DNA from 3 places in the Dermacoccus sp. PAMC28757 genome. Region 1 is predicted to be linked to each of the others. Evidence: predicted binding sites of a transcription regulator. Region 1 holds the regulator's gene; each other region holds the start of a gene.
What was found. The regulator LexA, encoded in region 1, represses DNA repair genes until DNA is damaged. The targets are predictions, from matches to a motif close to TCGAACANNTGTTCGA.
Positions count from the first base shown of each region.

Region 1 (10,623 bases):
CGGTGACGTCGCCGCGATCCCGGCCGAGTTGAACGACGACATGAGCGTCACGGGCATGTCGCACCTCAACGCGGTGAGCGGGTCGAACGTCACCATCGTGCTCGTCGCGGCGTCGTGGTGTCTGTCCTGGTGTGGTCTGCGTCGGCGCGCCCGCACAGTGGTGGCTCTTCTTGTCGTCCTCCTCTACGTGCTCGTGTGCCATCCGGATCCGAGCGTTGTCCGTGCCGGAGCGATGGGCATCGTCGGCTTGCTCGGCACGTCGTGGGGCAGACCGAAAGCTGCCTGCCCGGCGCTCGGGGCGGCCATCACGCTGCTCCTCATGTGGGATCCGTGGCTCGCCGTGAGTGCGGGGTTCGCGCTCTCGGCGCTCGCCACGCTCGGCCTCGTGCTCTTCGCGAAGCGATGGGCGAACGCCCTGACGGAACGGTTGCCGCAAACGCCGTCGTCGAAGCTGACCCACGCGATCGAACTGTGTCTCATTCCCGTCGCCGCCCAGGCGCTGTGCTTGCCCATCCTCGTGGCGCTGAGTGGTGCCGTGTCGCTCGTTTCCCTGCCAGCGAACGTTCTCGCGGAGCCCTTCGTCGCACCGGCCACGCTCGCGGGGATGGTCGTTCTGCTCGTGGCACCACTCGTCCCGGCTCTGGCCGATCTGCTCGTGTGGGCGGCGGGTCTTCCCGCCTGGGTCATTTCCACGATTGCCCACGTCGCCGCGTCCGTGCCAGGGGGCTCGTTGCCGTGGCCGAGCGGGGCGCCCGGCATCGTGCTGGCCGTCGTCCTCCTCGCGGCGCTCCTGTTCGGGTGGCGAATCGTCCCGTGGCTCGGCCTTCGAGGGTGGGCATTCGTCACGTTGGTGGCGCTCGTCCCCGCGGCCCTGTGGCTTCCGATCCCCGGAGAGGGACGCGCAGATCCGGGGTGGCTGTATGCCCAGTGCGACGTCGGGCAGGGAGATGCCGCCTTGGTACGCACCGGTGAGCAGGCGGCGATCCTCGTCGACACCGGACCCGAGGAAGGGGACGTCACCGGGTGCCTCGATCGTCACGGCGTGACGCGTGTGGACGCCGTCGTGCTCACGCACCTGCATGCCGACCACGTCGATGGTCTGGGGGCCGTACTCGAGCGGCAGCCGTCGGTCGAGGTCTTCGTGACGTGGCTGACGAGCCACAGCTCGAGCCCTCGTGGTGGCCGAGGGGAGAGGGATGCCGATGCCCAGACGAGGCAGGTGTTGCGCCGTTACGGGAAGGTTGCGCAACGCCTCGCACCGGGTCAGCAGGTCCGTGTCGGTGACGCCGTGCTCGACGTCCTCTGGCCGCGCCGAGCGTTGGCGGCGGGTTCGCCGGTCAACAATGCTTCCCTCGTGCTCGATGTGGCGACGCCGAGCGTGCATGCGCTCATGCTCGGCGACGTCGAACGGGAGGCGCAGGCCGCGTGCATCGGGGAGGTGACGCGCCGAGCAGCGTCGCGTCCCTACGACCTCGTCAAGGTCGCTCACCACGGCAGCGCGAACCAGAGTGCCGGGCTCTATCGGGCGGCTTCGGCGCGGGTCGGCCTCATCGGGGTGGGGGAGGGCAACGATTACGGACACCCGAAGGAATCGCTCCTGTCGTTACTCGCCCAGAGCGGAACAGCCGTCTACCGAACGGACCTTTCAGGAGACCTCGACGTCGTACCCGTCGGTAGATCGCTCACGGTCGAACCGCAGAGATGACACCGGTGAGAGTCGCAGGAGATTCCACTCGCGAGCCGGAGGGAACCGGCTACAGGTTCGGCAGAGCGTCGGTTGCTTCCCGCAGCGCGTCGAGGGTGGCCTTGACCGCCGGCACACGCTGGAGGTCGGGCGTGGTGACAGCCTGAACCGAACGACGGCTCGCCGGCTCGATGGCGATGGTGGCCACGCGGGGGTGCTGGGTCGAACGCAGGATGAGCTCCGGGATGAGGGCCACGCCCAACCCCTCGGCCACGAGTCCGAGCACGGTGACGTAGTCCTCGGTCTCGAACGCGACGTCAGGGGTGTAACCCGCCGAGGTGGCGAGCGAGAGCAGGTGGCCCCGGCAGCGCGGGCATCCGGCGATCCACGACGCGGACTCGAGCTCCTCCATCGACACGGAGCCCCTTCCGGCGAACGGGTGATCGGCCGGTACGGCGAGGCGCACCTCGTCCTCGAGCAGGTCGAGCGTGGTGAGCCCCTCGAGATCCTCCGCGTGTGCCGCGATCTCGTCGCCGTCGTAGGAGAACGCGACTGCAACATCGCAATCTCCCGCCCGAAGCGCCGCGAGTGACTCCGGCGGCTCCGCTTCCGCGAAGGTGACCTGAACGTCGGGGTAGCGCTGCTTGACGAGCGACAGCGCTCGTGGGACGACGGTCGACGAGGCCGAGGGGAAGGCCATGAGGCGCACTCGTCCCGCCCTCAGGCCGGCGATCGAGGCCACTTCGCCCTCCGCCGCCTCGAGAGCGGCGAGCACCGGAGTGGCTGTGCGGGCGAGCACGTGGCCCGCCTCGGTCAGACGCACCGAACGTCCGAGGCGCTCGACGAGAGCCGTGCCCGTCTTGTCCTCCAAGCGGCGCACCATCTGGGACACGGCAGGCTGGGAGTAGCCCAGGGAAGCAGCGGCAGCGGTGAAGCTACCCTCCTGGGCAATGGCTTTCATGACCCGAAGGCCGGCGGCGTCGATCATCCGTAGAGAATAACCCGGCGTTATCGGATGTTGTAGTTTCTATCGATTGTCGAATGAGGGGCCACCTGTGACTGCAGAGTTGGCGGAGTTCGTCGCGCAGGGCGACCTGTTCGTGCTCACCGGGGCGGGTCTCTCGACCGAGTCGGGCATTCCCGACTACCGCAAGCCTGACGGCACCCGCCGAACGGTTCCCATGACGTTCCAGCAGTTCCTCAGCGGGGACGACGCGCGCCGACGCTACTGGGTTCGCAGCGCCGTCGGGTGGGAACGTTTCGCCGCGGCTCGGCCCAACGGCGGCCACCACGCTGTTGCAGCCTTGCAGCGCGCAGGTCTCGTGCAACACCTCGTGACGCAGAACGTCGACGGTCTTCATGCGGCCTCCGGAGCGGACGCCCTCGAACTGCACGGTTCGCTCTCCTCGGTGCAGTGCGTCGAGTGCGGCAGCCGCTCGAATCGAGCCGAGTTCCAGGGGCGCATCCGCGACGCCAACCCGAACCTCCCGCGCGACGTGGCCCTGTTGGCCGACGGAGACGCCGAGGTTGCCCGGAGTGCAGAGGATGCGTTCGTCCTCGTGGCCTGTCCGCACTGTGGTTCGCTCGTCGTTAAGCCCGACGTCGTGATGTTCGGCGAGAGCGTGCCCACCGCGACGGTTGAGCACTGCTACGCGCAGCTCGAACTGTCACGGGCGGTTCTCGTTCTCGGAAGTTCGCTCAAGGTGATGTCGGGCTTCCGGTTCGTCTCGGCCGGGCTCAAGGCGGGCAAGCCCGTGGCCCTGGTCGGTCTGGGAAGCATGCGCGGTTCGGAGCGCGCCGATCTCGTGCTGCACGAACCGCTTGGTGCCACCCTCACCGCGACATGCGAACGCCTCGGCCTGCAGGTGCAGACCGAGGCGAACGCGACGACGTGAGGGTGGGCGAGAGTCAGACGCTGCGCAGCACCGCCGTGACCTTGCCCATGATGCTGGCTTCGTCGCCGTCGATCGGCTCGTAGTTCTCGTTCGCGGGCAGGAGCCACGTCTTGCCGTTCGTGCGCTTGAACGTCTTCACGGTGGCCTCGCCGTCGAGCAGCGCAGCCACGATCTCACCGTTGGACGCCTCCGGCTGCTGGCGCACGACGACCCAGTCGCCGTCGCAGATGGCGGCTTCGATCATCGAGTCGCCGACAACCTTGAGCAGGAACAGTTCGCCGTCACCGACGATCTGACGGGGGAGGGGGAACACGTCCTCGACGGCCTGCTCGGCCAGGATCGGCCCGCCGGCGGCGATGCGTCCGACGACGGGGACGAAGGAGGCCTGCGGACGCTCGTTGCCCGAGTCGGTCTCGTCGTACGTGCTCTCGGACGCTGCACGCACCGAGGTGCCTCCGCGGTAACCGCGGGTGTCGGCGCCGTCGTCGGGGGAGACGACCTCCATGGCGCGAGGGCGGTTGGGGTCGCGACGCAGGTAACCCTTGCGCTCGAGCGTGGCGAGCTGGTGTGCGACGGAGCTCGGGCTCGTCAGCCCGACGGCCTCACCGATCTCGCGCAGACTCGGCGGGTAACCGCGCTCGTCGACCGAGCGCCGGATGACGGTGAGCACTTTCTGCTGGCGCGGGGTCAGTTTGCCCTTCGCGCGGTTGTTCATGGAGTGGACCTCACCCATGGCGTCTCCTCACATCGACGAAAACAGTGATCTCGCGGACGCGGACCTCGGTGCGGAGCCCTGATTCTCCCCGGAATTCCGGGGTTGTCGGTGGCCGCTGATTCGGTGTGAGCGTTCGGGATCAACGTAGGCACCACCGTACACAGTTTTCGCAAACATGTACGAGAAACACGCCGCCGACGGCCTTGCTTTCGAACGTTTGTGTCGTACAGTTGTTCTATCGCACGGATGTTCGATGCATCCGCGCCGAGTCAGGAGGAATGAACATGAGTGCTGTGCCCAGTCTGGACGTCCCGGCGGTCGCGCCGAGCCCCCGTCGTCACCTGCACCTCGTTCCGTCGGGGCCTGCGGTCGTCGATTCCCTCGAGGGTGGTCGTAGCGCGCGGCGCGCCCCGTTGACGCGTCGTGCCGTTCTCGCTCGCCGTCGCTTCGCTGCCCTTCTGGCGCTTCTGATTCTCGTCGGCGGTGGCCTCCTTGCGGCCAAGGCCGTGGCCGAAGCTAACCCTGCCGGTGGCGCGACGTCGGTCACGGTGAAGGACGGGGAGACCCTTTCTCAGATCGCCGCTCGTGAGCTGCCGTCCTTGCGTAACGACCGTGGTGTGGTGGCCATCCAGGAGGCCAACAACATGAGCTCGATGCACGTTCAGGCCGGCCAGCGAATTCTCGTTCCGGCAGGCTGAGCGGCCCCCTCGGCGTGTCGCTGGGGCGAGCCGCACATCTTTTCCGCGTCATTGCTGGGGTTGGTGCGCCGGGTTTGCCGACACGGTTGCGAGCGGTCGCCAACGCAACCTAGGATTCCTAGATGTAGGGCACAGGCGCCCTAATGCCCCCAACATGTGGTTGTTTGCGGAAGAGTTCCCGCGATGCCGGTGTTGGGGTTCATACCGTCACGAGGCGGTGGAATCCTGCGATCGAGAGGCGTGGCACGTGCACTGTCCCTTCTGCCGCAACGCCGACTCCCGTGTGGTCGACTCCCGTTCGACCGAGGACGGCACCTGCATCAAGCGTCGCCGCCAGTGCCCCGACTGCGGCAAGCGTTTCTCCACCGTCGAGACCGCGAGCCTCACGGTCGTCAAGCGCTCCGGTGTGAGCGAACCCTTCTCTCGCGACAAGGTCATGTCGGGCGTGCGCAAGGCCTGCCAGGGCCGCCCGGTTTCCGACGATCAGCTCGCCGTCCTCGCTCAGCAGGTGGAGGAGTCGATCCGCTCCAAGGGGGCTGCGGAGATCGACGCCCACGATGTCGGCATCGAGATCCTCGGCCCGCTGCGCGAACTTGACCACGTCGCGTACCTGCGGTTCGCGTCCGTCTACCAGGCCTTCGAGTCACTGACTGACTTCGAGGACGCCGTCGCCGACCTGCGCAGGCACGCTCTGCGCGACGCCGGCTGAGCTCCACAGACTCACCCCCTACTTCACGACACACCACACCAAACCCACGAGAAGTGCCAGGAGGCATGCGGTCATGACCGAGACCACGAAGGCTCGAGCCAAGTCGGGTCGCCGGAACAACGGCGTCACGATCGAGCGGATCTTCACCACCCCGGGCGTCCACCCCTACGACGCGGTGACCTGGGAGCTGCGTGACGTCGTCCAGCAGAACTGGAAGACCGGCGAGACGATCTTCGAGCAGCGTGGTGTCGAGTTCCCCGACTTCTGGTCGCTCAACGCCTCCACCATCGTCACGACGAAGTACTTCCGTGGCGCGCTGGGGTCGGACGCTCGCGAGAAGTCGCTCAAGCAGCTCATCGACCGCGTCGTGCTCACGTACACGAAGGCCGGCAAGGACAACGGCTACTTCGCGTCCGACGCCGACGCCGAGATCTTCGAGCACGAGCTCACGTACGCCTTGCTGCACCAGGTCTTCTCGTTCAACTCGCCGGTGTGGTTCAACGTGGGTACGGCGAGCCCGCAGCAGGTCAGCGCGTGCTTCATCCTGTCCGTCGACGACTCGATGGACTCGATCCTCAACTGGTACAAGGAAGAGGGCTTCATCTTCAAGGGCGGCTCCGGTGCCGGCCTCAACCTCTCGCGTATCCGTTCCTCGAAGGAGCTGCTGTCCTCCGGTGGCACCGCCTCCGGCCCGGTCTCGTTCATGCGCGGCGCCGACGCCTCGGCAGGCACCATCAAGTCCGGCGGCGCCACGCGTCGTGCGGCCAAGATGGTCGTCCTCGACGTCGACCACCCGGACATCGAGGAGTTCATCGAGACGAAGGCGCGCGAGGAGGACAAGATCCGTGCGCTGCGTGACGCCGGTTTCGACATGGACCTCGGTGGCCGCGACATCGTCTCCGTGCAGTACCAGAACGCGAACAACTCCGTTCGTGTCAGCGACGAGTTCATGAAGGCCGTCGTGGACGGCACAACCTTCGGCCTGCGTGCCCGTGACACGGGTGAGGTCATCGAGTCGGTCGACGCCCGCGAGCTGTTCGACAAGATCAACAAGGCCGCGTGGGAGTGCGCCGACCCGGGTGTGCAGTACGACGACACGATCAACGCGTGGCACACGAACCCGGAGACGGGCCGCATCACGGCGTCCAACCCGTGCTCGGAGTACATGTCGCTCGACAACTCCAGCTGCAACCTGGCCTCGCTCAACCTCCTGAAGTTCCTCAAGGACGACGACACGTTCGACGCCGTCACCTTCCAGAAGGTCGTCGAGCTCGTCATCACGGCGATGGACATCTCCATCTGCTTCGCCGACTTCCCGACGGAGTCCATCGGCAAGACGACGGTCGACTACCGCCAACTCGGCATCGGTTACGCCAACCTCGGTGCGCTCCTCATGGCCACCGGCCACGGCTACGACTCGGACGGCGGCCGTGCGCTGGCCGGTTCCATCACGTCGCTGCTCACGGGTGCCGCCTACAAGCGCTCCGCCGAGATGGCTTCCGTCGTCGGACCGTACGCCGGTTACGCCCGCAACGCCGACGCTCACAACCGCGTCATGCGCAAGCACCGTGCCGCGAACGACGAGCTCGCCTCGCACAAGGACATGGGCGCCATGGCCAGCGACATCCACGCGCTCGCGACGAAGGCCTGGGCCGACGTCGTCGAGAACGGTGAGAAGGGCGGCTTCCGCAACGCGCAGGCCTCCGTCCTCGCGCCCACCGGCACCATCGGCTTCATGATGGACTGCGACACCACCGGTATCGAGCCGGACTTCTCGCTCGTGAAGTTCAAGAAGCTCGTCGGCGGCGGTTCGATGCAGATCGTCAACCAGACGATTCCGCGCGCGCTGAAGAAGCTCGGCTACCAGGAAGAGCAGATCGAGGCGATCGTCGAGCACATCGCCGACAAGGGCCACGTCATCGACGCTCCCGGCCTCAAGCCGGAGCACTACGAGGTCTTCGACTGCGCCATGGGTGCGCGCGCCATCTCCCCGATGGGCCACGTCCGCATGATGGCCGCCTGCCAGCCGTTCCTGTCGGGTGCTATCTCCAAGACGGTCAACCTGCCGGAGTCGGCCTCGGTCGAGGACATCGCCGAGGTGCACCTCGAGGGTTGGAAGCTCGGTCTCAAGGCCATCGCCGTCTACCGTGACAACTGCAAGGTCGGCCAGCCGCTCTCGTCGGGCAAGAACGAGAAGAGCTCCGAGCCCGCGACGGCCACGGAGACCGTCGCCGAGACGCCGGTCGAGAAGATCGTCGAGTACCGCCCCGTGCGCAAGCGCCTGCCGAAGCGTCGCTCGTCGCAGACGACGTCGTTCGCCGTGGGTGGCGCGGAGGGTTACCTCACCGCCGGCACGTACGAGAACGGCGATCTCGGTGAGCTTTTCCTCAAGTTCGGTAAGCAGGGTTCGACGCTCGCCGGTGTCATGGACGCGTTCTCCATCGCCGTGTCGATCGGCCTGCAGTACGGCGTGCCGCTCGAGACGTTCGTCGAGAAGTTCACGAACCTGCGCTTCGAGCCGGCCGGTATGACGGACGACCCGGACGTGCGTATGGCGCAGTCGATCATGGACTACGTCTTCCGCCGCCTGGCGCTCGACTACCTCGACTTCGACACGCGTTCTTTCATGGGCATCCACACAGCCGAGGAACGCGCTCGCCAGCTCGAGACCGGCTCCTACACGCCGACCGAGAGCGACGACGAGCCGTTCGACGCCGAGTCCAACTCGCAGTCCGTCGCCCCGGCGGCGGCACGCGGTGAGCGTCCGGCAGCTGCCACCTCCACGGAGGAGCACGCCGACGAGGTGAAGTCCGGTTCCGGTGCGGCCTCCGCCCGTGAGGTCGGCTCCGAGATCCACAGTTCGGCCGAGCTCATCGAGAAGTTCCAGGGCAAGGCAGCCGACGCCCCGATGTGCATGACCTGCGGCACGAAGATGCGTCCCGCCGGCTCCTGCTACGTCTGCGAGGGCTGCGGAAGCACCTCCGGCTGCAGCTGATCGCTCAGCCCTGATCGAGTGCGGGGCGTCGTCCTTCGGGGCGGCGCCCCGCGCTCGTCTTATTTCGTGAGATGCGTCGGCGTCCGCGGCGCCCGGTGCTGTCTCATGATGTGAGCAGCCCGCGATCTCATTGGCGGGCGCAACCGCCACACCGGAAAGGAACTCTCCCTGTGAAGGCACTGCTGCTCGAGAACGTCCACCCCCTCGGAGAGTCCTTGCTCCGTGATGCCGGTTTCGAGGTCGAGACCCGCGTCGGGGCTCTCGACGAGGACGAGCTCATCGAGGCGCTCGAGGGGGTTCAGCTGCTCGGCATCCGCTCCAAGACCGAGGTGACGGCCCGCGTCCTCGAGAACGCGCCGAGCCTCGAGGCCATCGGAGCCTTCTGCATCGGCACGAACCAGATCGACCTCGCCGTGGCAGCGCAGAAGGGCGTCGTCGTGTTCAACGCGCCGTTCTCCAACACGCGCTCGGTCGTCGAGCTCGCCATCGCCGAAATCATCATCATGGCCCGCCGTCTCACCGAGAAGGACCGCGCGCTGCACGACGGAGTCTGGTTCAAGGACGCCAAGGGCAGCCACGAGGTGCGCGGTCGCCGCCTCGGCATCGTCGGGTACGGCAACATCGGTTCCCAGCTGTCCGTCGTCGCCGAGATGCTCGGTTTCAAGGTCTACTTCTACGACACCGACGACAAGCTCGCGCTCGGAAACGCCACGCGGTGCAGCTCCCTCGAGGAGCTGCTGTCGGTCGCCGAGGTCGTCACGCTCCACGTCGACGGTCGCTCCGGCAACGCCGGCTTCTTCGGCGCCGAGCAGTTCGCAGCCATGCGTCCGCGGGCGCTGTTCCTCAACCTCTCGCGCGGCTTCGTCGTCGACTACGACGCGCTCAAGACGCACCTCGAGTCCGGTCACATCGCCGGTGCGGCCGTTGACGTCTTCCCCGAGGAGCCCAAGTCGAAGGGCGAACCGTTCAACTCGCCCTTGCAGGGCCTCGCGAACGTCGTCCTCACCCCGCACATCGGCGGCTCGACCGAGGAGGCGCAGGAGGACATCGGTCGCTTCGTCGCCGCGAAGCTGCGCGACTACATCCAGCGCGGTTCGACGACGCTCAACGTCAACCTGCCCTCGCTCAACCTGCCCGAGCGTCCCGGCCAGCACCGCCTCATCCACTTCCACCAGAACCTCCCCGGCGTCCTGGCCCGGATGAACGGCATCCTCGCCGAGCACGGCGTCAACATCGAGGGCCAGATGCTCGACACCTCGGCCGAGAGCGGCTACGTCGTCACCGACGTCGTTTCCCAGCTGCCCGAGGCGCTGCTCGACCAGCTGCGGTCGATGCCGGAGACGATCCGTCTGCGCGTCGTCAACTGAGGAGCCTGACGAGGCGCCCCGGGCCTTCCGCCGTGCGGCGAAGCGCCCGGGGAACGCCCGAGGACCGGAGGAGTCGGACGGGCGTTCCATGTCGTGCTGCGACGTAGGATGGATTCCGCTGCCTCGGTGACGAGACCTCACCTCGAGGCCGCGTACGAAGCCTTCACGACGAACGGACGACAGGTAGCCGATGGACGTGCACGCGCCGCAGCCTGACGCAGCGGAAGCCGCTCAGCGTCGGCTCGACCTCGCCCGGTGGGCGAGCACGTTCGACCTCATGCGAGCTCGGGCCGAAGCGGATCCGGTGTTCGTCGGGTCCTGGCACCAGCTCGACGCCCTCGCTCCCGTGCGGTGCGGCGAGGCGCGTGAGTTCATCGCCGACATGATGCGCTCGCCGAACGTCGACCTCTTCACGTCCCGTCTGGAGGAGTGGGCCGCTCGTCCCGGCCCGTACTCGGCTGCCGTGTCGCTGGCACGGCACTGGCTGCCGCGCGTCGTTGCCCATTGTGAGGGCCGACGCAGTGAACTCGAGGCGGCACTTGCCTGGGCGCTGCACACGC
Region 1 is NZ_CP060292.1:2,617,335-2,627,957, reverse strand. It holds gene H7F30_RS12490 (ComEC/Rec2 family competence protein) at 1-1,705, shown strand, start outside; gene H7F30_RS12485 (LysR family transcriptional regulator) at 1,755-2,672, opposite strand; gene H7F30_RS12480 (Sir2 family NAD-dependent protein deacetylase) at 2,740-3,579, shown strand; gene lexA (transcriptional repressor LexA) at 3,593-4,312, opposite strand; gene H7F30_RS12470 (LysM peptidoglycan-binding domain-containing protein) at 4,579-4,992, shown strand; gene nrdR (transcriptional regulator NrdR) at 5,240-5,701, shown strand; gene H7F30_RS12460 (vitamin B12-dependent ribonucleotide reductase) at 5,775-8,696, shown strand; gene serA (phosphoglycerate dehydrogenase) at 8,867-10,063, shown strand; gene H7F30_RS12450 (McrB family protein) at 10,260-10,623, shown strand, end outside.

Region 2 (10,623 bases), 110 kb from region 1:
CGTCGTCCTCGAGTTCGGGAGGGTCCTCAAGAGGTTGATTCGTGTTCAGGTTCGGCAGCGAGGGCGCGTCGTCACGCATCCGCCATTGGTCACGGAAACCCGGAACGGGGGAGTCGTCGTCCGTGGCCGACGACGACGCGCTGTCGCCGCGCGAGTTGTCCTTGGGTGGCTCGGCAAAGCCGTGGTCGAACCGGTGGCGACTCGCCGGGGGCATCTCATGAGGTTCGTCGCCAGAGGAATCCGACTGCGGCCGCAGGCTCTTGGCGATGGCCTCGAACTCCGCGTCCCAGTCGCGGGCCTCGTCGGGCTGCCGGTTCGTCATCGAACGCGGTTGCGGCGCGCGGGCACAGCGCTGCCACGGAGATCGTCGAGGTGCATGCCCACATCCTGGCACGAGAGGGGCAACGCCGCGGCCCGGACGGGCTACGCGTCATAGGTCACACCGACTAGAGTGACATCGGATTCTCACGCCCAACAGGAAGTTCTCCCGTGCTCTACTGGCTCCTCAAGCGAGTTCTCGTCGGCCCGGCGCTGCGGACGGTGTTCCGCCCGACCGTCGAAGGGCTCGAGCACGTCCCGGATTCGGGGCCTGCGATCCTCGCCATCAACCACCTGTCGTACTCCGACTGGCTCTTTCTGCCGCTCGTGCTCGACCGTCGCGTGACGTTCGTCGCCAAGTCCGAGTACTTCACCACGCCCGGCGTCAGGGGCCGCATGCAGAAGAGCTTCTTCTCGGGCACGGGCCAGGTGCCGATCGACCGCACGAGCGGTTCGGCGGCCGCGGGGGCACTCGCGACGGGCAAGCGGATCCTCGCTGAGGGCGATCTGTTCGGCATCTTCCCCGAGGGCACGCGTTCGCCGGACGGCCGCCTCTACAAGGGCAAGACGGGCGTGGCCCGGTTGGCGCTGGAAAGTGGCGCGCCGGTCATCCCGGTGGCACTCATGGACACCGACACGGTGGCCCCTCCCGGTGAGAAGTTCGGTCGTTACGCGCAGCCGCACGTGCGCTTCGGTGTTCCGCTCGACTTCTCGCGCTTCGAGGGTATGAGCGCCGACCGTTTCGTCCTACGCTCGATCACCGACGAGATCATGTACGAGCTCATGCTCCTGTCGGGCCAGGAGTACGTCGACGAGTACGCCGCATCGCGCAAGAAGTCCGTTGCCGAGAAGGCTCGCACCATCGGTGAGGGCGCGGTTCACGTGGCCAAGGAGATCCAGGGCAGCGCCACCTCCGTCATCGAGGACGCTGCCTCACGCCTGCCGCGCAAGAGCAGCGACGCCGACAAGGGCAAGAACGCGGACGCAGCCGCGTCAGCAGAAACCCCCGACTCCTCCGGCGACGTGACCACGGAGACGATTCAGCCGGTGGCCGAGGCGCCGGGTGAGGAAGCGAGCGAGCGCTCCTGACTCCGTCTCAGCAAAAGGGCTGAGATGCGCAGGATTGGACAGGGGTCATAGGCTTTGGAGGGTGAGTACCGCCCCCGAAACCCAGACCATTTCGACTACGACCCGTCCCGTGGGCCTCGACTGGCCGGAGCTTCCGGCGAAGCAGCAGCCCACGTGGCCCAACGACGGCTCGCTCGAACGTGTTTCGGAGACCCTGGCCAGCTATCCGCCGCTCGTCTTCGCGGGCGAGTGTGACGATCTGCGCACCCGTCTGGCCGCCGCAGCCCGCGGCGAGGCCTTCGTCCTGCAAGGTGGCGACTGTGCGGAGATGTTCGCCTCGGCCACGGCCGACAACATCCGCGACCGCATCAAGACGATCCTCCAGATGGCGGCCGTCCTCACGTACGGCGCGAGCACGCCGGTCGTGAAGCTGGGCCGCATCGCCGGCCAGTTCGCGAAGCCGCGCTCGAAGGACACCGAGACCCGTGGCGACGTGACGCTCCCGGCCTACCGCGGTGACATGGTCAACGACTTCGCCTTCACCGAGGAGGCTCGTCGTCCGAACCCGGACCGCCTGCTCCAGGCGTACAACACGAGCGCGGCCACGCTGAACCTCGTGCGAGCCTTCACGCAGGGCGGTTTCGCCGACCTGCGCAATGTGCACGAGTGGAACAAGGGCTTCATCGCCAATGCCGCTAACTCGCGCTACGAGAAGACGGCCAAGGACATCGACCGGGCGATGCGCTTCATGGCGGCCTGTGGTGCCGACTTCGACGCCCTCAAGGCGGTCGACTTCTTCTCCAGTCACGAGGCGCTGCTGCTCGACTACGAGCGTCCGCTGACGCGCACCGACTCCCGTTCGGGCCGCCCGTACGCCACGTCGGGTCACATGCTGTGGGTCGGTGAGCGCACCCGCGAGATCGACGGCGCCCACATCGACTTCATCAGCCGTATCTGGAACCCGGTCGGCATGAAGGTGGGTCCCAAGGCCGACCCGGACGACCTGCTGCGCATCATCGACAAGATCGACCCCGAGCGTGAGCCGGGCCGTCTGACGTTCATCACGCGCATGGGTGCGGGCACGATCCGCGAGGCTCTGCCGCCCATCGTCGAGCGTCTCAAGGCCGAGGGCGCCACGCCGTTGTGGATCACCGACCCGATGCACGGCAACACGTTCGAATCCTCCAGCGGCTACAAGACGCGTCGTCTCGACGACGTCGTCGACGAGGTCCGTGGCTTCTTCGAGGTGCACGAAGCGGCCGGCACGGTGCCGGGCGGCCTGCACGTCGAGCTCACGGGCAACGACGTCACGGAGTGCCTTGGCGGCAGCGTCGAGGTGCGTGACGAAGACCTCGAGAGCCGTTACGAGTCGGCCTGCGACCCGCGCCTCAACCACCAGCAGAGCCTTGAGCTCGCCTACCTGGTGGCTGAGATGCTGGGTGCACGCAACGCCTGAGCAACGACCGCTTCACGCCGAACGGCGCTCGCCCCGACGAGGGGCGAGCGCCGTTCGACGTTTGTCGTGGATACGCCTCAGAAGTTCAGCGTGACAGTGGAGCCCTTGGGCGCCTGCTTGCCGGAGCCGCCCTCGGGCGACTGGCTGGAGACGGTGCCGTCGAGGAGATCGTCGAGCCACGAGCCGCCGTCGACGTCGAATCCGGCGTCCTCGAGTGTGCGACGGGCATCGGCTGCGCTCATGCCGACGACATCCGGGACATCAACCATCTCGGGTCCCTTGGACACGGTGAGCGTGACGGTGCTTCCTGCCCGCGCGGTCGTGCCGCTGCTCGGGTCGGTGGAGATGACCTTGCCCGACTCGATGTCCGGGTCGTAGTCCTCCGTTGTCGTCACGGAGAAGCCGAGCGCCTCCAACTGACGCTTCGCATCGTCCTCGGACGATCCGGAGACATCGGGGACGTCGACCTCGGCCGGTCCGTCGCTCACGATGAGGGTGATCGGGGTGTCGTGACGCACGCGGCTGCCACCTGCGGGGTCGGTGCCGACGACCTTGTCCTTCTCGATGTCGGAGTGTTGCTTCTCGACGCGAGCGACCTTGAACCCCTTGCTCTCCAAGGTCTTGCGCGCGTCGTCCTGCGTGGCGTTCGCGGTATCTGGGACGTCGACCATGCGGGGGCCGGTGCTGACCCAGAGCGTCACATCGCTCGTCGGACGGCGCGACGCTCCGCTTTCCGGTGTCGTGCGCACAGCCCGCCCCGTGGGCACAGTGTCGGACTCGGTGGTGCGGACCTTGACGTCGAAGCCTGCGTTCCGCAGGGTCGAAACGGCCTGACCTTGAGCTTGACCCTGAACCTTGGGAACGGTGCGCGGGCCGAGAGGGCCGACGGTGAACGCGATGGCCGCCACGACGGCGACGACGAGTGCGGCGACGGCGAGCACCCAGGGCCACCAACGGCGCGGGCGCTCGTTCTCGACGACGGTGGCGCGGCTCGGGAGGGCCGTCGTCGACTGGGGGCCGTACTGGCGGGTGACGAGCGGGGAGTCGGGAGCCTCGGCTGCAGAGGAGGCTCGGGCGACCGGCGCGGTCGTACCGTCGGCGGCCGCGGAGACGCGGGTGTGCTGGGTGTCGGCGTTCGTCGTCAGTGACGACGGCGGGGCCGGCGGCACCGGGACGACGAGAACGTCGTCGGGGAGTTCGGCGCGAAGCCTGGTGACTTCGGTCTTGAACTCCTCGGCGTCGGCGGGACGCTCCTGAGGCTCCTTGGAACAGGCCCGGGCGAGGAGTGGGTCGAAGGCGGCAGTGAGCTCCGGCAGGATCTCGGAGGGCTTCGCCATCGTGCCGTGTACGTGCTGGTAGGCCACCTGGACGGGAAGGTCGCCGTCGAAGGCGCGGTGACCCGTGAGCATCTCGAAGAGCACGAGTCCCGCGGAGTAGACGTCGGAACGGGTGCCGGAGGGGCTGAAGCTCGACGGCTCGACCTGTTCGGGCGACAGGTACGACGCCGTGCCGATGAGGACTTCGCTGTCCACGCTCACACCGCTTCCGGTGACCGCGCGGGCCAGGCCGAAGTCGGCGACCTTGACCCGGTCGGCAGCGTCGATGAGAACGTTCTCCGGCTTGATGTCGCGATGCACGAAGCCGGCCCGGTGGGCGGCGGCGAGCCCGTCGAGCAGCTGCTCGAAGAGCGTGAGCTGCTCACCCACGCTCCTGTCGCCGTCGCGAATGACGTCGCGCAACGTGCGACCGCGCACGAGTTCCATGGCGAGATAGACGACATCGGCGTCCTGCCCCTGGTCGTGCACTGCGACGACGTGGGGGTGGGCAAGTCGCGCCGCAGCGCGGGCTTCACGCTGGAAGCGCTCGACGAAGACGGGGTCACGCGCAAGGTCGGCCCGCAAGACCTTGAGGGCGACCTCCCGATCGAGGCGGAGGTCTCGAGCGACGTACACACTGCCCATGCCACCGTCCGCAAGATGCTCGAGGACGCGATAGCGCCCTTCGACGGTGCGGCCGATGAGGGGGTCGGCGTGCGAGGTGGTCACGGTGGCGAGTCTAGGTGGCGGGGCAGGAAGAACGCTGAACGCTGCGGGTCATCAGGTGAGGACACGGAGCGTGCCTGGCGCCCGGCTGCGTCAGCCGCCGAAGCGCTTCATGTGCGCCTTGACGCTGCTGACGTACTGGCGTGTGTCGGGGTAGAAGCCGTGTTTCCGGACAGCGCCGAGGCCCTGGTAGTAGGAGCCGATCACCTCGTCGCGGTTGTTGGCGTGCTGGGTGAGGAAGCGCAGAGTGACGACACCTGCCGTGATGTTGTCCTGTGGGTCCATGAGGTTGAGCTTGCGGCCCGCGAGGTTGCCCGCCCAACGGCCGGTGGCCGGCATGACCTGCATCGTGCCGAGCGCGTCGCAGACGGAGACGGCGCTCTGGCGGTGCCCCGATTCCTGCCAGCCGATGGCGAGGGCGAGCGTCGGGTCGACCCCGTAGCGCTTGGCGGTGGCGACGATCATCGAACGGATCTGGGCCTGGTTCGGCAGGTTCGCCTGCGCGAGTTGCTGACGGTGACGATCACCCGAGGCGACAGCGGCGGCCGGGTAGCGCCGTGCCGCAGAGGTGCCGGCGTACTTGACGACGTGCGTCGGCTTGGGTGCGTAGCCACCGGCAGGTGCCTTCGAGGTGGGCTTGCGAGCAGGCTTCGTGGTGGGCTTCTTTGCCGGCTTCGCGGCGGAGGTGACACCGGCAACGGGGATCTTGACCTGAGACCCGACGTGGAGACGACGCGCGTCGAGCCCCGGATTCGCCTTGATGACGCTTGCCAGGCTCGCGTGATGACGCTGGGCCAGCGTGTAGAGCGAGTCGCCGGGGCGCACGGTGACGCTCTTCGTGCGACGAACGGCCTTCTTCGTGGGCTTCTTCGCCGGCGCCTTCGCTGGCTTTGCTGCGGGCTTCTTGACCGGCTTCGCGCTCGTGGCCTTCGACGGCTTCTTGACGGGCTGCTTCTTGACGGGCTGCTTCTTGACGGGCTTCGTCGCCTTCGGGGCCGAGGCGGGGACCGGCACCTTGAGGACGGTGCCCGGCACGAGACGACGGAACTCGATCTTCGGGTTCGCCTTGACGATGGCCGCGACGCTCGAGGAGTGGGTTCGCGCGATGGCGTAAACCGAGTCCCCGGGGCGGATCGTGACGTTCTTGACCTTGCGGGTCGGCTTCTTCTTCGCAGCAGGGCTGCTCTTCGCGGCTCCCTTGACGAACTGCGCGTGAGCTCGGCCCGGCTGAACGTGCGCAGGCGGCGCCGCGTGCAGTGCGACGGGGACGTCGTAGGTGAGAGGCATGGCTCACACGCTAGGTGGTGACGTGGCTCGTCCTGCGAAGGCGCGCCCGAAGGGGTGAAGCTCGCCCCGGTGCGGTGCCGACATGCGGTAGTGCGTTCCCGTCTGGCAATCTTGGGGTCGTGGATGACGCAACGCACACGGAACTCGAAGCACTTGTCGGTGACTGGCTCACCGTGCCCGACCTCGCCGAGGAGCTGGGCATGTCGCTGCGCCAGGTGCGTCAGATGATCGCCGATCGCGAGATCATCGCCGCGCGCGTGGGGGAGCGCAATGTCGTTGCGGTGCCGGCGTCCTTCGTTCAGGACGGTGCGGTCGTCACACCTCTCATGGGCACGGTGACGGTGCTCTCCGACGCGGGGTTCAGCGACGAGGAAGCGATTCGCTGGCTGTGTACGCCCGACGAGACGTTGCCGATCGACGGCGCTCCCATCGACATGCTGCGTGCGGGCCGCAAGGCCGAGGTGCGCAAGCGTGCCATGGAAGAGGCGTTCTGACGTTGCTGCCCTGACGGCGCGGCGGCTCAGCTGGAGCGAGCGGTGGTCGTCCCGATGAAGTCGTGCAGGGCGGCGAACGCCTCGGTCGGCATCGACTCGCGGAGCGACTCGAGCGCGGTGCGCGCTTCGTCGGCCCCCTGAGTGATGCGCTGCTCCACGGCGTCGACGGCGCCGGTGCTCACCGCGAGCGCGCGGAAGCGCTCGATCTCGTCGGTGTCGAGGTCGTCGTGGCCGAATCGGGTGTCGAAGAACGCGCGGTCGTCGGCGCAGAGGTCGTCGAGCAGGTGAGCGACGATGACGGTGCGCTTGCCTTCGCGCAGGTCGTCGCCGGCCGGCTTGCCCGTCTGTGCCGGGTCGCCGAAGACGCCGAGCAGGTCGTCGCGCAGTTGGTAGGCCTCGCCGAGGGCGAGACCGTAGCGCGAGAGGGCTTCGAGAGTGGCGTCGTCGCCGCCGGCGCAGGTGGCACCGATGAGCAGGGGGTGCTCCATCGTGTACTTCGCGCTCTTGTACCGGATGACGCGCAGAGCGCGGGTGATGCGCTCGTCGGTGGCGAGCCCTTCCCAGTTCTGCACGGCCTCGAGGACGTCGAGGAACTGCCCGCCCATGAGCTGGGTGCGCATGAGGTCGAAGACCCGGCGTCCGCGAAGAACCTCGTCGGCGGGTAGACCGCTCGTCGCGTACATCTCGTCGGCCCAGGTGAGGCACAGGTCGCCCGCGAGGATGGCGCCGGCCTCGCCGAAGCGGTCGGCGTCGCCGGTGAGGCCGCGCTCGCGGTGGGCGCTCGCCATGGCCCGGTGTGCAGCCGGCATGCCGCGGCGGGTGTCGCTCGCGTCCATGACGTCGTCGTGCAGCAGCGCGGCGGCCTGGAAGAGCTCCATCGACGCGCTGGCGCGCACGAGGGCGTCACTGTCGGCGCCGCCGGCGGCGCGGTAGCCCCAGTAGAGGAACGACGCACGCACGCGCTTGCCGCCGGAGAGCAGGGAAGCGATGGCGTCGACCATGAGATCGGTTTCGTCGCCGAGGGGGGCGAGAACCTCGCGCTGGTGGGCGACTTCGGCGTCGACGGTGCGCTGGATGCGTTCGAGCAACTGCGATGCGTCCGCGGAGTTGGGCACGTCTCGATCCTTCCGGCAAGCGACTTCCACCGAGCCTACGCGGTCGCTCCGATTCCGCGGAATCTGGGGGTTGTCGCCGGGGCGTTCTAGTGTCACCATATCGAACATGAGTTCGAAAAAACGGGCTTGTGCTGTGCCGTTGTTCCGACGTTCGTTGCGTCGTCGCTCACCGTCACAGCCACAGCGAAACATCCGGCGGTGACGACGCAGTCGTCGCCCGAGTGAAGTGAGGTGGCGGGATGCGCGGATACGCCGAGAACGTCGAGGTGACCACAGTGGACACGGGGGAGGCGAGCGCGCCCGAGGCCTTCGTCTGGCGCGGGCGCCGGTATCGGGTCGCGGGGGTGCTCGAGAGCTGGCGTGAGGCAACGCCGTGGTGGCGCCTGCCGATGGGGGAGCAGGGCGTGTACGACGCCGAACGTCGGGTGTGGCGGGTCGAGGCGAGTGCGGGGGCGAGCCCGAGCCTCGGGGTGTTCGACCTGGCGCACGCGCGCTCCGGGTGGTCGCTCGAGCGGCTCAGTGACTGACGTGCAGGTTCGACGAAGTGTGCAGCGAGAGGGAGATGTCATGACGACGACGGCAATGGGTCCGGGTGCGCCCGCGGAAGCACTCACCGGTGATCTGTTCGACCTTCTGGGCCGTTCGCGCGCTGCCCTGATCGAGGCCTGCTCGGCCACGACGACGTCCGAGCGCTACGCGAGGGCCCAACTGGCTGCGCTGCGGGCGGCTGCCGCCCTTCTGGCTCAGGTGGCGCCGCGTTCGCTCGGTTCACGCCCGCGCAGTGCGTGGGAGGCGCTGGCTCGCCAGCGCCCGGAGTTCGGGGAGTGGGCGAGCTTCTTCACTGAGTGCGGTAAGCGCAGCGCCGTCGCCCAGGGTGGCGGTGCCGGGGTGAGTGTGCGGGAGGCCGACGACCTCGTCCGGCAGGCCCAGCTTTTCCTCGACACCGTGCTCGTCCATGTCGGTCTGCCTGCCGCCGACGCTTCGGCGCTGCGGCTCACCCCCGTCGCGGTGGGGTGAGGTCGGTGCAGTTCACCCACCTGCACGTCGCGTCGTCCTTCTCGCTGCGCTACGGCACCACACCGCCGAAGCATCTCGTCGAGCGCGCACACGAGTTGGGCTACGAGCGTCTGGCGCTCACCGACCGTGACGGTCTCTACGGCGTGGTGAAGTTCGTCGAGGCCTGCCGTGATCACGACATCGAACCCGTCGTCGGCGTCGACCTGGCGCTCGAGCCACCGACGCCGGCCAACTCGTCCCGCCCGCGGCGCACCCCGGCGAAGGGCGGGGCAGCCGTCGACGACCGGGGGCCTCGCGTCACCGTTCTGGCTCGCGGCGCCGCGAGCGGGCTCGCCAAGGGCGTCGGTTGGGGGCAGCTGTGCCGTCTCGTCACGGACGCTCACCTCGTCGGGGAGCGCAGTGCCGCGCGCACGTCGCGTGAACGGATCGCGCGGTTCGTCACCGTCGAGGAGGTGGGCAGGGGCAACAGCGCCCCGGCGCTCACCGTACTGCTCGGCCCGGCCTCCGACGTCGGGCAGGCGCTGCTCGCCGAACGTCCTGCCGCGGCGGAGCAGCTGCTCAAGCAGTGGCGTGCTGCGCTGCCGCACGGGGCGCTCGCAGTCGAGGTGGCCTGTCACGACGGGGCGCCGGGCACGCCGGCCAGCAGACGGCACGCGCTCGACCTGTGGGCGTTGGCGCGCGTGTGCGGTGTGCCCGCGGTGCTCACCGGCTGGGTGAGGCACGCGGACGCCGACGAGGCCGTCACCGCCGATCTGCTCGACGCGGCGCGGCGCATGGTGGCGCTCGACCTGCGGCACCTCGACCGCACGAGCACGCGAGGGCATCTGCTCCCCGAGAGCGAGATGCTCGAGATCGCACGTGAACTCGCGCAGGCTGCGGGCGACGAGAGCGCGGCCCTCGACCTCGTCGGCGCGACGTCACGGTTGGCCGAGCTCTGCGTGCAGCATCCGTTCCACGACATCGGCATCGGTGCAGTTCATCTTCCGGAACCGGAGGTGCTCGACCTGGACGGCGTCGACCCCCAGCGCGCTCTGGCCGAGCGCTGCCGCGCCGCGCTGCCCGCTCGCTACGGCCACCTCTCGGCAACCGAGTACGCCGCCGTCGAAGAGCGACTCGACGACGAACTCGAGGTCGTGCGCCACCTCGGCTACCCGACCTACTTCCTCACGGTGGCCATCGTGTGCGATCTCATCCGTGACGCCGGTGTGCGCGTCGCTGCTCGCGGTTCGGGCGCGGGCAGCCTCATCAACTACCTGCTGGGCATCAGCGGGGTCGACCCGATCCGGCACCGCCTGCTCATGGAACGCTTTTGCACGCCGCTTCGGGCGTCACTGCCCGACATCGACATCGACGTGGAATCGGCGCGGCGCACCGAGATGTACGAACGCATCATGGAGCGCTTCGGCGGCGAGCGGGTCACGTGTGTGTCGATGGCGGAGACCTACCGGGTGCGTCACGCCATCCGTGACGCCGGCGCTGCGCTCGGTATGCCGCCGGCCGACGTCGACGTCATCGCGAAGGCCTTTCCGCACATCGCCGCGCGCAATGCGCGCCAGGCCATCGAGGAGTTGCCGGAGCTGCGGGCTCGCGGTCTCGCCTCGAGCGAGTTGGAGCGACTGTTCGACCTCGTCGAGCGACTCGACGGTCTGCCGCGGCACGTCGCGCTGCACCCGTGCGGCGTCGTGTTGTCGAACGCGCAACTCGGCCATCGCACGCCGATGGAGGCGAGCTGGCTCGGTTTCCCGATGAGCCAGTTCGACAAGGACGACGTCGAGACCCTCGGACTGCTCAAGCTCGACGTGCTCGGTATCCGAATGCAGTCGGCG
Region 2 is NZ_CP060292.1:2,508,962-2,519,584, reverse strand. It holds gene H7F30_RS12005 (hypothetical protein) at 1-322, opposite strand, end outside; gene H7F30_RS12000 (1-acyl-sn-glycerol-3-phosphate acyltransferase) at 490-1,407, shown strand; gene H7F30_RS11995 (class II 3-deoxy-7-phosphoheptulonate synthase) at 1,469-2,842, shown strand; gene pknB (Stk1 family PASTA domain-containing Ser/Thr kinase) at 2,920-4,887, opposite strand; gene H7F30_RS11985 (LysM peptidoglycan-binding domain-containing protein) at 4,978-6,171, opposite strand; gene H7F30_RS11980 (Rv2175c family DNA-binding protein) at 6,291-6,665, shown strand; gene H7F30_RS11975 (polyprenyl synthetase family protein) at 6,692-7,780, opposite strand; gene H7F30_RS11970 (DUF6504 family protein) at 8,020-8,307, shown strand; gene H7F30_RS11965 (SAV_6107 family HEPN domain-containing protein) at 8,348-8,797, shown strand; gene H7F30_RS11960 (DNA polymerase III subunit alpha) at 8,803-10,623, shown strand, end outside.
Region 2: the regulator LexA is predicted to act here: its motif matches at 7,881-7,896, upstream of H7F30_RS11970 (DUF6504 family protein).

Region 3 (10,623 bases), 540 kb from region 1:
TCCGGAGGCGATGAGCGCGAGGACGCCCGCGATGAGCGATAGGAGGATGACGCTGCGCTTCGAGGAGATGTCCCTCATCGGATGGGCTCCATCCCGGTGGCGGTCGCAACTGCTCGCAGGGCGGCCGCCGCCTTGTTGATCGTCTCTTGGTATTCGCTCTCGGGCACCGAGTCGGCCACGACGCCGGCTCCCGCCTGAACGTGGGCCACGCCGTCCTTGAGCACCGCCGTGCGGATGGCGATGGCCGCGTCCGCGTCACCGGCGAAGTCGAAGTAGCCGATCACTCCCCCGTACACGCCGCGGCGTGAGCCTTCGCGCGACTCGATGATCTGCATGGCGCGCGGCTTCGGGGCACCCGAGAGCGTCCCGGCCGGGAAGGTGGCCTCGAGCACGTCGTACGCGCTGGCGTCCTCGCGCTTCGTGCCGACGACGGTGGACTCGAGGTGGATGACGTGGCTGTAGTTGCGGATGTTCATGAACTCGACCGTCTCCACGGTTCCGGCGCCGCAGACGCGTTGCAGGTCGTTGCGCGAGAGGTCGACGAGCATGAGGTGCTCGCTGCGTTCCTTCGGGTCGTTCAGCAGGTCGTCGCCCAGCTCCCGGTCGTGTTCCGGCGTCTTGCCGCGCGGGCGCGAGCCGGCGATGGGGTGGGTGATGACCCGCTCGCCAGTCACCTTGACGAGAGCCTCGGGCGACGAGCCGACGACGTCGTAGACGCCGCCGTCGGGCAGGGGCAGGCGCAGCAGGTACATGTATGGGCTGGGGTTGCTCGCACGCAGGGCGCGGTAGACGTCGAGCGCGTCGGCGTCGGTGTCGACGCTGAAGCGCTGGGAGACGACGATCTGGAACGCCTCGCCGGCGCGGATGTCCTCCTTGCAGGCCTCGACCATGTCGTGGAACTGCTCGCGCGTGTGCGTGCTGCGCACGTCCTGCTCGGGCGTGTGCGGCACGGCGACCGTGGAGGGTGCCGAGCCGCCGAGGCGCTGCTGCATGGCGTCGAGGCGCGCAACGGCGTCCGCGTAGGCGCCCTCGACGCCGGTGTCGAGGCCGTCGAAGTTGACCGCGTTGGCGATGAGCAGGAGCGAGCCGTCCTGGTGGTCCATGACGGCCAGGTCGGTGGCGAGCAGCATCGTCACCTCGGGGATGCCCAGCGCGTCCTCGGCATCGTCGCCGATTTTCTCCCAGCGGCGCACGGCGTCGTAGCCGATGGCGCCCACGAGGCCACTCGTCAGGGGCGGCAGGCCGGGGATGCGTTCGGTGTGGAGTAGTTCGAGGCTCTCGCGCAGGGCGTCGACGGCGAGGCCGCTCGTCGGAAGGCCGGTAGGCACATCGCCGAGCCAGACGACCTCGCCGTCACGCTCGGTGAGCGTGGCGCGGCTCGCGGCGCCGATGAACGAGTAGCGTGACCACACGCCGCCGTGCTCGGCGGATTCGAGGAGGAACGTGCCGGGCTCGTCGCGCGCGAGCTTGCGGTAGACGCCGATCGGGGTTTCGGCGTCGGCGAGCAGGCGTCGGACGACGGGAATGACGCGGCGTTCCGTTGCGAGGTGAGTGAAGACGTCGGCGCTCGGCCACGTGGCGCCCCAGGTGAGGTCGGCGGCCAGGCTGGGCGTCGTCGTCATGCGGGATCCTCCGTGGGGTGCTGCTCGTGGGTCGGCTTGAGGTCGTGCTGGTCGATCTCCGACATCGCGCCCGCGGCGGGGCCAGTGGCGTGTGTCGGAGCTCCGACGGTGGCGTCCAGATCGGTGAAGAAGCAGGTGCGCGCGCCGGTGTGGCAGGCGGCACCGATCTGCTCCACGCGGACGAGGAGTGCGTCACCGTCGCAGTCGAGCGCGACGGACTTCACGTACTGCGCATGCCCCGACGTGTCGCCCTTGCGCCAGTACTCACCACGGCTGCGCGACCAGAAGGTGACGCGCCCGTCGTTCAGCGTGCGCCGCAGCGCCTCGTCGTCCATCCAGCCCAGCATGAGCACCTCGCCACTCGCCTCATCCTGGACGATGGCGGCCACGAGACCCGAGTCGTCGCGCTTGAGCCGCTGGGCGATCTCGGTGGGCAGGGGCGTCGAAGTCATGGGTGCCATTGTGCCAACCGCACGTGCCGGAGCGAGAACCCGTCTGTGCTTGGCGGCACCGGGCGGGCGTGAGGGCGCCGCGCCGACGCGGGCAGATGATGCGATTTAGTTCACGTGACGCAGTCTGAGCAGGCGCAAAACGCGTCAGGTGAACCGAACTGCGTCAGCTGCGCCACAGCGACGCTCAGGCGACGCGGCCCGCGCGCGGTTCCAGCGGCACCGTGGCTCCGCCGGGGCGGGTCAGCCAGCGGCGGCCGGTGGGCGACTCCCACTCGCATGTGGCTTCGGCATCCATGCTCACCGCGTATCCGCCGAACGTCTTGGCGCGGTGGTGATGACGGCACAGGCTCTGGAGGTTCGACCCGCTGGTTGCGCCGCCCTCGGCGAACGGGATGACGTGGTCGAGGTCTGCAGATGCCCCGGGCCGCGTGCCGTACGGGAAGCGGCACACCTCGTCGCGATCGGTGACGAGGGCCGCCATTGTGGCGTGCGGTCGGTACGTCTGCGACAGCGTGCCGGTTGTCACGACGCGACCGTTAGCCAGATCGCGGGTGAGGCGAACCGCGAACGTCGTTCCGATCGATGCGGCTAGCCGAGCGAGCGCCTCACCTGTCACGACACCCATTCCTGGCACGTCGACGTCAGCGAAGGCAGAGCTCTCCCCTGGTGAGGAACGCAGCGCTCTGACGAAACGCATGGTGGAGCACTGCTCGCGCCGGAGGGACTGAGTGAGCGGCGAGTCAGCGGCCAACGGCACTTGCAGCGTGAAAGCAGCATGCACCGAACTGTTCTCGACCATCAGGTCGACCAGCGCATCGACACGACAGCGACCCCGCGACGGCGGCAGCCCTCCTCCGCCCCAGCCGGCGTGCAGGTGTTCGGCGCGGGCCTCGATGACGGCGTGCAGCGCCAGCGCGTCGCCCGTGTCGAGGACGACACGCATCTCGGTGAGTGAGTCGATGTCGAGGTGCGGTTCGAACCACACACCCTTCTCGCGGTCGGCCAGCACTTCGTCAGCCTCCCGAGCGAGCCCCAGGGCACGCAGGAGCTTCCGCACGTGCCGCCGCGCGGCACTGCCGCCCATGCGGCGCGCACCGAACTTCTCCACCAGGTCAGTGACGCGGGCCAGGGCTTCCGGTTCGACGATGTGGTCGAGTTCGTCCGAGTTGATCGTGGCCGTCGCGAAGCGCGCTCGACCGGTCACCGACCTCAGATCCATGCTCTATTATCGCACACTTGTTCGAATCATGTCAGGTCAGTGCGCACCCAACGCCCTGACCCACGTGCCGCTGACTACAGGATCATCGCCCGCAAGCGCCCATCCTTTAGCCGCAGAGCCTCGCTGTTCCGCGGACTAGTGAACGGTTTCCCGGAGTGGCCAAGCGCGTGTCTGACGCACTGGCGATGGCGCGCCCCGAACCAGCGCCCGATGCGCCACGATGGGTTCTGCCCGAACCCAGCAGAGTCACCCGAAGAGGAGCCGCCCGCATGCCCCGTGACGACGACCTGCGTCAGCACATTGCGCAGCAGCTCTCCTCCTTCGAGCCTCGTGAAGCCACCGGTAACCCCCTGCGCGAGGCCGCGGTTTGCGTCGTCATCGCCCACAGGGCGGACGAGCCGGTCGTTCTCATGGAGAAGCGAGCACCCAGCCTCCGCGCCCACGCCGGTCAGTTCGCGCTACCGGGCGGCCGGATCGACGCGGGCGAAACGCCCCAGGAAGCTGCCCTCCGCGAACTGCACGAGGAACTCGGCATTGCGGCTTCGGCCGACGCAGTCTTGGGCAGGCTCGATGACTTCGCGACCCGCTCGGGCTATCTCATCCGCCCGTTCGTCGTCTGGGCCGGCGATGTGCTCGACGAGGTGGTGCTCAATCCGGCCGAGGTTGCGGTGCTCCACGAGATCACGCTCCCCCAACTGGACGCGGAACCGCGGTTCGTCGAGCAGCGTGGGCTGGGCGAGCCGGTGTTCCAGTGGCCCTTCGAGGACTACTGGATCCACGCGCCGACGGCGGCGATCCTCCATCAGTTCCGGGAAGTCGTTCTCCAGGGCCGCAGCACGCGCGTGGCCCACTTCGAGCAGCCCAAGTTCGCCTGGAAGTAGCGCGCTACTCCGCGTGGGAGGCCACCCAGCCTTCGTGCAGCCGCCGGTAGGGTCCGTCAGCGCCGACGAGTTCAACGTGCGAGCCGCGCTGGACGAGTCGTCCGGCGTCCATGACCCAGATCTCGTCGGCCTTCTCGGCCGTCGCGAGGCGGTGCGCGATGACGACGCTCGTCCGGCCGCGCATCAGCTCGTCGAGTGCCTGGCCGACGGCAACATCGGTCGACGGGTCGACACTCGAGGTGGCCTCGTCGAGGATGAGCACGTCCGGGTCCGTCACATACGTGCGCGCGAGCGCGACGATCTGCCGCTCCCCCGCGCTGAGCCGCGATCCGCGAGCGCCCACCTCGGTGCGCACGCCCTCGGGCTGACGGACGAGCCAGTCCTCGCACCCGATCCCGACGAAGGCGCGCTCGACGCCCGCGTCGTCGAGGTCCGGGCGCGCGAAGCGCACGTTGTCGACGATCGTGCCGGTGAAGAGGAAACCCTCCTGCGGCAGGTACGCCACGGCCTCGCGCAGCGACGCATCATCGACGTCCCGAAGGTCGAGTCCACCGACGCGCACGACACCCGACGTGGGGTCGACCAGGCGGGTCAGCAGTTTTGCGAGCGTGCTCTTGCCCGAACCGGTCTCACCGACGACGGCGACACTCGTACCCGGCGCGATCGTCGCGTCGACGTCGCGCAGCACGAGGTCGGCGTCGGGCGAGTAGGCGAAGTCGACGTGGTCGAGCTGCACCGACTTGGCGCCCGCGTTCAACGTCTGCGGTTGCGCCGGCGGCACGACCTCGAGGGGCGTGTCGAGCAACTCGATGACGCGTCGCCAGCCGGCGAGAGCGTTCTGCAGGTCGTTGAGGACCTCGGTGGCCGTCTGAACGGGCTGCGTGAAGAGGTTGGTGAGGAACACGAAGGCGGTGATCTCACCGATCGTCATGTGTCCGTTGGCGCCCATCCACGCACCCGCGATGATGACGAGGATGAGCGCGGCGCCGGAGACGCCCTGGCCCGACACGAACGCACCCACGGCACGGATCTGCGCCCCGATGGCGGCCTTGCGCTGCGCCTCGATCGCATCGTCCATGCGCTCCTGGGTGCGCGGCTGAATACCGAACAGGCGGACGGTCGCTGCCCCGGCCACGGACTCCGAGATCGTGCTCAGCATGTCGGCCACCCGCTCGCGGACGACGGCGTACGCGCGCCCGACGAGCCGCTGGAAGTAGCGCAGGAGGAAGAACAGCGGCAGGAAGCAGATCCACACGAAGATGGCGAGCGGCCACGAGTACCAGAGCATGAGGATCGTCGCGACGAGCAGTTGCCCGATGGAGACGATGAGCATCATGCCGCCGCGCTGGACGAACATCGAGATCTGGTCGACGTCGCTCGTCACGCGCGAAACCATCGAACCGCGGCGGGACGCGTTGAGCGTCAGCGTCGACAGGGCGTGCACGTGGGCGAACGCCTTGCGGCGCAGCGTCGCCAACCCCCGCTCGGACGCGCGGAAGAGCCTGACGTTCATGACGTAGGAGCAGACACCCGCCACGACGACGCCGAGGGCCGCGAGGGCACACGTCCACCGCACGACGCCGAGATCGACCCCGCCCGGCGCGAGGATGCCGTGGTCGATGGCGCGCTGGAGCGTCAACGGCACGATGACCTGGCTCGACGTGGCCACGAGCGCGAGCAACAGCGTCCAGCCGAAGCCCTTCGTCATCTCCGGAGCGAGCGATAGCCCGCGCCGCAGGGTGCCGCGGTCGCTCGTCACCTTGGTTGCGCCGGCGCTCATGCCCGGCCCCCTTCAGCCTCGGCGTGGGATGCGTCGGCATCGTCCCCGTCATCGGCGTCGGCTGCATCAGGGGCAGCACCCTCGGCTTCCTCCACCTCGTACGCGCTGAGCAGCGCCGCGTACCCGGGGTGGCCGGCCATGAGTTCGTCGTGACGGCCGCTGGCGGCCACCCGTCCGTTCTCGAGGTACACGACGCGGTCCGCGAGCAGGATGCTTGAGCGGCGGTGCGCGACGATGACGGTGGTGCTGCCCTCGGTCGCAGAACGCAGCGACGTGAGGATGTCGCCTTCGACGGCGGGGTCGATCGCGCTCGTCGAGTCATCGAGCACGACGAGACCGGGCTTACCGGCGATCACTCGTGCGAGCGCGATGCGCTGACGCTGACCGCCCGACAGGCGCGAACCACGCTCACCGAGCGCCTCGTCCCGACCGTGCGGCAGGGCCTCGACGAACGTCGCCGCGTGCGCGACGTCGAGTGCGTGATCGACCTCGCCGCGACCGAGATCCGAGCGCCCCAGCGCCACGTTCTCCTCGCTCGACTCGTTGAACACGAACGCGTCCTGCGTCGCGAGCGCCACCCGCTCCTCACGGTTCGCCACGCCACCGATGTCGTGACCACCCACCTCGACGACGCCGGCCGTCGGCGGGGTGAGCCCGACGAGCACCTGAGCGAGCGTGCTCTTGCCCGAGCCCGTCGCACCGACGACGGCGAGCGAGCCGCCGGCGGGAACCTCGAGGTCGACGCCGGTGAGCGCGGGAGCGTCGGCGTCCTCGTACGTGAACGAGACACCGCGCGCCCGCAGCTCCAACGGCCCTTCGGGCAGGGACGCCTCCCGGCGGCGCGGCGGCAGATCGGCTGCGTCGTCGAGGATCGGCTTGACGCGCTTCCACCCGATGGCCACCTGTGGGAGGCTGAACAGGATCCAACCGAAGGCGCGCACCGGCCACGCGAGCAGGCTGAAGAGGTAGGCGACCTGAACGACGTCAGCGGCCGTGATCGAGCCCGAGGCCACGCGTTCGGCACCGACCACGACGACGGCGAGCGACCCGAGCGTCGGCAACGCATTCGTCATCGGGTCGAAGATGCCCTCGGTCCGTCCGAGACGGATGTTGGCATCACGCAGTTCCTCGGCCGAGCGCGTGAGTCGCGCGGTCTCCGAGTCGGCGCGACCGAGCGCCTTGACGACGAGCGCGCCGTCGAAGCTCTCGTCGGCCACGGTGCTCACCTGCGCGCGGGCCGCCTGCGATGCTTCGACACGACGGCGCATGACGATCTGGAACCAGTAGTTGATGACGATGAGCAGCGGGAACACGACGAGCGCGACGAAGCCCAGGACGACGTCGACGAGGAAGATCGAGACGAAGCCGAAGAGCAGCATGATGGCGACGCCGAGCGCCATGGGCAGTGGCTGGAAGATGTTCCAGATCGTCTCGACGTCCGAGTTCACGTGCGAGAGCAGACGTCCCGAGGGATGTACCTGGTGCCAACGCATCGGCAGGTCCTGGTAGGCGCGCGTCACCCGACGCCGCGTCGAGGCGATGAGGTTGTTGTACGTGATGCCGGCGGCGATACGTCGCACGATGACGGCGATGACGTTGAGGAACACGACGCCGCCGAGTTGCCAGGCCACCTGCCAGGCCATCGCGCCGGTGAGTTCGCCCTCGCGCACGGCAGGCGTGACGACGTCCGCCACGAGCCCGCCGATCACGGACGCGGTGAGCACGGTGAGCACGCCGTAACCGGTCGCCCCGAGGACGGAGAAGACGAACCAGCGCCACTCCTCACGGCACCCTGCCAGGGTGACGCGAACGGGTGACGCGTCGGGGGCCAGGTCGGCTGCACTCACGCGGGGGTTCCTTTGCTCGCTCGGTCGCGGGGGTGACAACATTGCGCCATGCCGAACTATGCCCAAGCCGAACGACAGGCTCTCTGCGACACCGCCCTACGGATCGGACCGGACGCTCCGACGCTCTGCGACGGCTGGACCGTGAAGGACCTCCTGGCCCACCTCGCGATGCGTGAGCGTCGCCCGGAGGCCGTCGGCATCCTTCTGCCCCAGGCACGCGACCTCGCCGAGCGTACCCGCGCGCGCTACGCGCTGCGTCCCTTCGAGGACCTCGTCGACATGGTGCGCCGCGGCCCGCACGAGTTCTCGCCCTTCCGCATCCCCGCGGTCGACGCGCGCGCGAACCTGCAGGAGTACTTCATCCACCACGAGGACATCCTGCGCGCCCAGCTGCCTTACGCCGACGAGTCGCAGGTGCGCACCGTCGGTGAGCGCCTGCAGAACTCGCTTTACGCCGCCCTGCCGGCCGCCGGCACGATGATGCTGCGCCACTCGCGGATGCGCGTTGCCGCCCTCTGCCCGGGACGCACGCCGGTTGCCCTCACCAGCCCCGACGAGCCGCTCGGTGAAGTGGTCATCGAGGGCCTGCCCAGCGAGGTTCTCCTCCACCTGGCGGGCCGCATGAGCTTCGTTCAGTTCGCGGGCGAGCCGGACGACATCAACCGCTTCGCGTCGGCGCCGAAGGGCATCTGACCAGCGTCCTTCCTTGCTAGTTCAACGAATTCGGGCCTCACCTTCGAGTTGAAGGTGAGGCCCGAAATCGAGTGGCGCGTTCAGCGCACCGGCGCACCGGTGGCTGCCAGGGCCTGCTTGACGTCGCCGATCGTCATCTCGCCGTAGTGGAAGACGGAGGCTGCGAGCACGGCGTCGGCGCCGGCTTCGACCGCGTCCGGGAAGTGCTCGACGGCGCCCGCGCCACCACTCGCGATGAGAGGCACGGTGACCTCGCGGCGCACTGCCTCGATGAGTTCGAGGTCGAATCCGCGCTTCGTGCCGTCGGCGTCCATCGAGTTGAGCAGGATCTCCCCTGCCCCCAACTCCTCCGAGCGCGCACACCACTCGACGGCCTCCAGGCCGGAGCTCGTGCGGCCGCCGTGCGTCGTCACCTCGTAGCGCCCGTCGATGCGCCGCACGTCCGCGGACAGCACGAGAACCTGGGCGCCGAAGCGGTCGGCGATCTCGGCGATGACTTCGGGGCGGGCGATGGCACCGGTGTTGATACCCACCTTGTCCGCGCCTGAACGCAACAGTCGGTCGACGTCGCCGACAGTGCGCACGCCTCCCCCGACGGTGAGGGGAATGAAGACCTGCTCGGCCGTGCGCGCGACGAGGTCGTACGTCGTCGATCGGTCCGCCGAGCTCGCGGTGACGTCGAGGAAGGTGAGTTCGTCAGCGCCCTGACGCTCGTAGCGTGCCGCGAGTTCGACGGGGTCGCCCGCGTCACGAAGGTTCTCGAAGTTGACGCCCTTGACGACGCGTCCTGCGTCGACGTCGAGACAGGGAATGACACGTACCGCAACCGACATGGCACCGAGCCTAAGCCCTCAGGCCCCGCGCCCGGCCGGTACGTTTGCTCCGTGAACACGCCGCCCATCGCCGTCCGATCGCCGGGTCTCGCCGCGGCGCCGACGTTGTCACCGGACGCCGTGCTCGCGTGGTTCGACACCCGCGCGTCTCTGAACGAGCGTTGGCTGTTCACACTCGACGGGCGCTCCGGAGCAGGTAAGACCCAGCTCTCGGACCGCCTCGCTCAGCACTACCCGCACGCCCAGGTGCTTCACCTCGACGACCTCTACCGCGATTGGGACAGCCTGCCCAGCGGCGTGTTGCGCGCCCGCCAGCTCGTCGAACACTGGCGCGCCGGCCGCTCTCCGAGCTACAAGCCGACGCAGTGGGCCGGTATGCCACCGCGCGAGCGTGAGCCCATCCACGCCACCCGCTCCCTCATCGTCGAGGGCGTCGGCGCCGGATGGGTGGGACAGAACATCGCGGAGGGCTCGGCGTGGCTGGAAGCCTCGCGCGAGCAGCGGCGCATCCGCGCACTGCGCCGGGACGGTGAGATGTTCGCGCCGTACTGGGTGAGCTGGGAGGCGCAGGAACGGTCCTGGTTCACCGCGCATCCGCCCCGGGCGGACGTCGTCGTCGACGCGAGCGACCTCACGGACGAAGAACGCTCCGCTGCGCACTGAGGCCGCCGACCTGCCTCAACCAGAACGTGACCGTTCAGTCGTTCGGGATCTCGCCCTGATTGACGTGGACGAGAGCGGCCAGCCGTGAGGCCTCCGCCTCGGCGGACGGGCCGTCCGCGCGCTGGATCGCCATGACGGCGAGCTGCTCGGTGTCGGCCAGGTCGAGCAGGCACCACGGGCGCCCGCCGCCGAACTGCACGCCGGCGATCTCGGCCCACGGCACGAATCGCTTCGTCAGCAGGTTGCGCACCGAGACGCCCTCGGGCGACGGCTCGGCCTTGACGAGCCCCCACCGGCTCAGACCCCAGCCGAGGAAGCAGCCGAAGAAGAACACGGCCCACTTGTCGAGCATCGTCCAACCGGTTGCCCCGCCGGTGGGCAGGACGACGAAGGCGACAACACCGAAGGTCACGACCATCGCCACGGCGGCTGCGAAGGCCACCGCGCGGCCGCGACGCGGAATGAACGGACGGTAGGCGTCCTCGTTCTTGGCCATGTGATGACTCCTCTCGGGTGCTCGGGCGCGAGGCGTGGATCAGAGCCGGCAGGCGGCGATGTCAGTGACGAGGATGGCGCGCGCCCCGAGGTCGTACAACTCGTCCATGACGCGGTTGAGCGAACGGCGGTGCACCA
Region 3 is NZ_CP060292.1:2,077,621-2,088,243, reverse strand. It holds gene H7F30_RS10025 (Trp biosynthesis-associated membrane protein) at 1-78, opposite strand, end outside; gene H7F30_RS10020 (anthranilate synthase component I) at 75-1,622, opposite strand; gene hisI (phosphoribosyl-AMP cyclohydrolase) at 1,619-2,083, opposite strand; gene H7F30_RS10010 (HNH endonuclease signature motif containing protein) at 2,259-3,293, opposite strand; gene H7F30_RS10005 (CoA pyrophosphatase) at 3,563-4,174, shown strand; gene H7F30_RS10000 (ABC transporter ATP-binding protein) at 4,179-5,954, opposite strand; gene H7F30_RS09995 (ABC transporter ATP-binding protein) at 5,951-7,801, opposite strand; gene H7F30_RS09990 (TIGR03085 family metal-binding protein) at 7,850-8,494, shown strand; gene hisF (imidazole glycerol phosphate synthase subunit HisF) at 8,575-9,327, opposite strand; gene H7F30_RS09980 (hypothetical protein) at 9,379-9,990, shown strand; gene H7F30_RS09975 (PH domain-containing protein) at 10,025-10,486, opposite strand; gene hisG (ATP phosphoribosyltransferase) at 10,526-10,623, opposite strand, start outside.
Region 3: the regulator LexA is predicted to act here: its motif matches at 3,303-3,318, upstream of H7F30_RS10010 (HNH endonuclease signature motif containing protein).